DNA from 2 places in the Klebsiella planticola genome. Region 2 is predicted to be linked to the other one. Evidence: predicted binding sites of a transcription regulator. Region 2 holds the regulator's gene; the other holds the start of a gene.
The links. Region 2 encodes PurR, which represses purine synthesis genes. Its sites were predicted from a motif close to CANGCAAACGTTTGCNTG; they were not measured.
Positions count from the first base shown of each region.

Region 1: the regulator PurR is predicted to act here: its motif matches at 1,396-1,413, upstream of tusA (sulfurtransferase TusA).

Region 1 is NZ_CP026047.1:1,380,317-1,383,450, reverse strand. Features, by position in the region: gene MC50_RS06770 (DcrB family lipoprotein) at 1-396, opposite strand, end outside; gene MC50_RS06765 (7-cyano-7-deazaguanine/7-aminomethyl-7-deazaguanine transporter) at 470-1,135, opposite strand; gene tusA (sulfurtransferase TusA) at 1,472-1,717, shown strand; gene zntA (Zn(II)/Cd(II)/Pb(II) translocating P-type ATPase ZntA) at 1,962-3,134, opposite strand, start outside.
Region 2 is NZ_CP026047.1:4,802,152-4,805,285, forward strand. Features, by position in the region: gene MC50_RS23165 (MFS transporter) at 1-56, opposite strand, end outside; gene cydH (cytochrome bd-I oxidase subunit CydH) at 220-309, opposite strand; gene purR (HTH-type transcriptional repressor PurR) at 605-1,630, shown strand; gene punR (DNA-binding transcriptional activator PunR) at 1,649-2,560, opposite strand; gene punC (purine nucleoside transporter PunC) at 2,670-3,134, shown strand, end outside.

The sequences.
Region 1 (3,134 bases), 2.1 Mb from region 2:
CAGCTGCTGCAGCGTGTGGCCTTTGATATCAATCGATTTATTGGTGACAACCTGCAGCTGCGGATCGCGGCTGCGCTGCTGATCTTCCAGGCGCTGAGCCAGCACGCTCAATTCTTCATTGGTGCTGTCGCCAACAATCACGATCACCGCTTTCTGTCCGGTGACGTCAGAATAGACGTGCATGTTGTTGGCCTGGGTACCCAGCTTGCCGCTCTGATCGGTCATTCCTGCTGGCAGGGAAAAACTCAGCTTACCGTCCAGCAGGCTGATAGTTTGTCCGCTGGCGTTGCTTTCCGCAGCTGCCCCGGCAGTCGGCGTTTTTGTGTCGCTGTTATCACAGGCCGCGAGCCCCATAACCAGCAGGCCAATACCGACATATTTAACCAAATTGCGCATTGACATATTCCTTTCGATAAACGGCCATTAACGGCTCATTCGCTTATCTTATCACATCAACCTGCGAGTACTCTTAACCTGGCTGCAATGCGGATAAATCAGATTTATCTGCCAGTTTTTTCAGCAGCATATTCAACAACATGCCATACATCGGCAGGAAGAAAACAATGCTAATCAGTACCTTGAAGCTGTAGTCGACAATCGCGATTTCTCCCCAGTTCGCTGCCATAAACGGGTCCGGACTGCGCCAGAAAGCGATGAAGAAAAAGGCCAGGGTATCGCTGACGTTGCCGAACAGGGTCGAGGCAGTCGGCGCCAGCCACCAGCGGCGGTTTTGCCGCAGGCGGTTAAAGACGTGGACATCGAGGATCTGGCCCAGCGCGTAGGCCATGAAACTGGCGGCGGCGATACGGGCGACGAACAGGTTAAAGTGGGTCAGCGCGGCAAAGCCTTGCCACTCGCCCATATAAAACAGGGACGAGATGCCATAGGAGATCAGCAGCGCCGGGACCATCACCGCCAGGATAATGCGTCGTGCCAGCGGCGCGCCGAAAATCCGCACCGTCAGATCGGTGGCGAGGAAGATAAACGGAAAGCTGAATGCGCCCCAGGTGGTATGAAAACCAAAAATGGAGATCGGGAGCTGCACCAGATAGTTGCTGGAGGTGATAACCAGCAAATGAAAAAGAGAAAGCCAGACCAGCGCTTTTTGACGCTGTGACGTTGTAAACGGATTCATATTGTGACCTTTTTATGCCCGTTATCCTTCAGACTGCAGATGCGTTGACTCTCCTCGTGTATTCCAGTCGCTTACCTGGGTAAGCCCTCGGGAATTCACTGCGGTATCGCCTTTCTGCAACTCGAATGATTCAGGACCAGAGAGTTGGGGTGAGGGAACCCAATAAATCAATACTCGTGCCGTGGCTTGCCAACGCGCGAGTACCAGTTTGAAGCGGCAGAATGATACTGCGTTGAGCGGGTATTGCAATGGTTGTTTTTCGCGCAAACGTTAACCTGACTTGCGTAGCGGAAAAGTGGGGGTAAACTAGGGCCGTTTTGTTGATGTGAGATAAAAATGACCGAACTTTTCTCCAGCCCTGACCACACTCTGGACGCTCAGGGCCTGCGTTGCCCGGAGCCGGTAATGATGGTGCGTAAGACCGTACGTACCATGCCGGTGGGCGAAACGCTGCTGATTATCGCCGACGATCCGGCGACAACCCGCGATATTCCGGGTTTTTGCCGCTTTATGGAGCATGAGCTGCTGGCGCAAGAAACCGCGGCGCTGCCCTACCGCTATCTGATTCGTAAAAGCCATTAAGCACGGGTTTACGTGCCGCACGGCCTTTCCCGGAGGCGGGGCTGCGCCCCTGTCCGGGCTACAAAATCCAAAGATCGCACGCTCCCGTAGCCCCGGTAAGCAGCGCGCTACCGGGGGATAAACGGTGCGATTGCCGCAGACCGTCTTCCCGGAGGCGGGACTGCGTCCCTGTCCGGCCTGCAAAATCCAAAGACCGCACGCTCCCGTAGCCCCGGTAAGCAGCGCGCCACCGGGGTCTTTCCGCTTATTTCTTACGTAACAGTCGCAGGGCGTTAGCGGTCACCAGCACCGTTGCTCCCGTATCGGCCAGCACCGCCAGCCACAGCCCGGTCAATCCGAGCAGCGTGGTGATAAGGAAAATCCCCTTTAAGCCAAGCGCAATCGCAATGTTCTGCCGAATATTGGCGTGGGTGGCGCGGGCCAGGGCAATCATCTGCGCCAGACCGGTTAAGCGGTTATGCGTCAGGGCGGCATCGGCGGTTTCCAGCGCCACGTCGGTTCCGCTGCCCATGGCGATACCAATGGTGGCGGCCTTCATTGCCGGCGCGTCATTAATTCCGTCACCGACCATGGCCAGCGGCGCAGCGGCATTGAGCGCCGTGACCGCCTCGACTTTATCGGCCGGCAGCAGTCCGGCACGGAATTCCAGCCCCAGCTCCCCGGCAATGGCGGCAGCCGCACGCGGGTTATCGCCGGTCAGAATGACGCCCTGCACCCCCAGACGATGCAGATCGTCGACCGCCTGACGGGCGTCATCGCGCAGCGTATCCTGCAGCGCCAGAATGCCGAGCAGAGACTGTTCGCGCAGTACCAGCACAACCGTCTGACCCGCGCTCTCCAGCTGCTGAATCTGCGCCTCATGCTCTGCGGCGGCGTCATTGCCTGCCGCGCAAATCAGTATCTGACGACCGTCAACCTTGGCTTCAATACCCGAACCCGCCAGCGCGCGCTGACCGCGGGCAGACGGAATCGTCAGCTGGCGCTGCTGGGCTTCGCGCACGATGGCCTGCGCCAGCGGGTGGCTGGAGCCTTGTTCTACTGCCGCCGCCAGTGCCAGCAGGCCATTTTCATCCACGTCATTCAGGGCGATTGCGGCGGTGACGCGCGGTTGGCCGACGGTTAGCGTCCCGGTCTTATCAAAAGCCACCTGACGTATGCGACCCAGTTGCTCAAGCGCTGCGCCGCCTTTAATCAGGGCACCGTGACGCGACGCCACCGCCAGCCCGGAAGTAATGGCCGCCGGAGTGGAAATAACCAGCGCACAAGGACAGCCGATCAGCAGCAGCGTCAGACCTTTGTAGATCCACGGCAGCCAGGCGGCGGCAAAGAACAGCGGTGGTACGATGGCGACCAGCAGGGCGACGACCATAATGGCTGGCGTGTAAATCCGGCTGAAGCGATCGATAAAGCGTTCAAT
Region 2 (3,134 bases):
GTGCCAATACCAAACGCGCCTATCGCCAGCGCTAACAAGGGAAAGTTGATTTTCATTCAATGACTCCAGCAGACCGTCATCGGCGACGGTATCTCATCAGAAGTCAAAAGCATGACATCAATCACAAAAAAACAAAAGTAAACGAAATGGCAAAAGATTTTTGCGAAATTGATAATAATGGCGGGACGTCGGGGGAAAGAGCCCTCTCCCCCGGATAAATCAGTGCAGCACCGCGGTCAGGCCGGCGGCCACGATCAGACCCAGGACAATAATCGTTGTCGTCAGCGAAAACTTTAAATCTGTATCCATCAATTTTTCCCCCAGTTATCCCCACATGAAAAGTGAGCTTGCTCATTTTTGCACAATATAGCGCAAAAATCTTCCATGTTTTAGGGTGATGCACATTTTTGCTCTTCCCCTTTGCCGCAAGATCGGACAAAATCCCACGCTAATTTGAAAGCGTATCGGCCATTGACCCCTTCCTGTCGTTCTGTGTCGTTTTCCCGACGTGATGCAATGTTGAAAATTGTATTCAGGGTGTGTATAGGCAAACGTTTACGTATCGATAATCAGACGATCAGGTCAAGGTCTGGAGTGAGAAGTAATGGCAACAATTAAAGATGTAGCGAAGCGCGCAAACGTTTCCACTACAACAGTGTCACATGTAATTAACAAAACCCGTTTCGTGGCGGAAGAAACCCGCAACGCCGTGTGGGCGGCGATCAAAGAGCTGCACTATTCCCCCAGTGCCGTGGCTCGCAGCCTGAAGGTTAATCACACCAAATCGATTGGCCTGCTGGCCACCAGCAGCGAAGCGGCCTATTTCGCTGAGATTATTGAAGCCGTAGAAAAGAGCTGTTTCCAGAAAGGCTATACCCTGATTCTGGGCAATGCGTGGAACGATCTCGAAAAGCAGCAGGCCTATCTGTCGATGATGGCGCAAAAGCGCGTCGACGGCCTGCTGGTTATGTGTTCTGAATATCCGGAATCGGTGCTCAGCATGCTGGAAGAGTACCGCCATATTCCGATGGTGGTAATGGACTGGGGTGAATCCAAAGCCGACTTTACCGATTCGGTCATCGATAACGCCTTTGAGGGCGGTTATATGGCCGGTCGCTATCTGGTGGAACGCGGCCATCGTGAAATCGGCGTGATCCCGGGTCCGCTGGAGCGTAACACCGGCGCCGGGCGCCTGGCGGGCTTTATGAAAGCCATGGAAGAAGCGCAGATCGCCGTTCCGGAAAGCTGGATTGTGCAGGGAGACTTCGAGCCTGAATCCGGCTACCGCGCAATGCAGCAGATCCTCAGCCAGCAGCATCGCCCGACGGCGGTCTTCTGCGGCGGCGACATCATGGCGATGGGCGCAATCTGCGCTGCGGATGAGATGGGGCTGCGCGTGCCGCAGGACATTTCGCTGATCGGGTATGATAACGTGCGTAACGCCCGCTATTTCAGCCCGGCGCTGACCACCATCCACCAGCCGAAAGATTCGCTGGGGGAAGCGGCCTTCAATATGCTGATGGATCGTATCGTCAACAAGCGCGAAGAGTCACAGTCGATCGAGGTTCACCCGCGGCTGGTAGAGCGCCGCTCCGTCGTAGACGGCCCGTTCGTCGACTACCGTCGCTAATCGCCCGTGCGGCGCCGGTTACTCCGGCGCCCGCAGCCACTCCCGGTTTAACGTTTCACTGTCCCCCAGATAATCCAGTAGCCACGACAGCGCCGGTGACGTGTCGCTCTGCTGCCAGGTCAGGCAGCACGCGGCGTCCGGGAACGGGTTTTCCAGCGCCAGCCCGGTCCATTCACCGCGGTCAATCCACGGGCGAGCAAAATGGCTCGGTACCATCCCTACGCACAATCCCGCCGAGAGGCAGGTGGCCGAGGATTCCCAGTCCGGCACCACCACCCTTTTCTGGTTGTCCAGTAGCCAGGTCGTGCGTTTTGGTAGCGAGCGGGAGGTGTCCTCCCTGACCAGCGACGGCCAGTTGCGCAACACATCATCGCTGAGCGGCCCGCTCATCTGCGCCAGAGGATGATGGCTCGCCACCACGCAATGCCAGCTCAACATCCCCATATCGCGAAAGGCGTAGCGTCCCCCCACCGGAATCGAACGGGTTGCCCCGATAGCCAGCTCCACGCGTCCGTCGGCCAGCGCGTCCCAGACACCGTTGAAGACCTCCTGAAAAACAATCAGCTCGACATCGGGAAAGTGACGATAAAAATCAACAATCATCTGGCGCATACGGGCCGGTTTAACAATGTCATCCACGGCTATCGACAGCTGACCACGCCAGCCGTTGGCTATCTGCTGACACTGTTGGCGGGTGATCTGCATTTTTTTGATAACAGATCGTCCTTCCTGTAAAAACCAGAGCCCGGCGGGGGTCAATTCGACATCGCGATGGCGGCGTTCAAAAAGCGGTACCGCCAGCCACTCCTCCAGCTGACGTACGGTATAACTGACCGCCGAAGGTACGCGGTGCAGCTCCTGCGCCGCGGCGCTAAAGCTGCCGTTGCGGGCGACAGCATCAACAACTTCGAGTGAGTATTCGGACCACATATTCTGCCTGCAAAAATTTTGAACGCATGTAGCAAATATTAGCGTTTCACAAGCCAGAATGCACTCCCTACACTCTGCGGCATCATACCTGCATCTATAAGAGAATGTTATGCAACAACCCGGGAAAGGATTTTTAGTGTGGCTGGCGGGACTCAGCGTGCTGGGTTTCCTCGCTACCGACATGTATCTGCCGGCCTTTTCGGCCATCCAGCAAGATCTCAATACTTCTGCAGCGTCGGTCAGCGCCAGTCTGAGCCTGTTCCTCGCCGGCTTCGCCATCGGGCAGCTGTTCTGGGGCCCGCTCTCGGACCGCTACGGACGTAAACCGATTCTGCTAACCGGGCTGGCGATCTTCGCTATCAGCTGTCTGGGAATGCTGTGGGTGCGTGACGCCACTCTGATGCTGGTGCTGCGCTTTATCCAGGCGATCGGCGTCTGCGCGGCGGCGGTGACCTGGCAGGCGATGGTCACCGATTATTATCCAGCTCAGCGCACTAACCGTATTTTCGCCACCATTATGCCGCTGGTGGGTTTATCGCCGGCTCTGGCGCCGTTGCTCGGCAGCTGGCTGCTT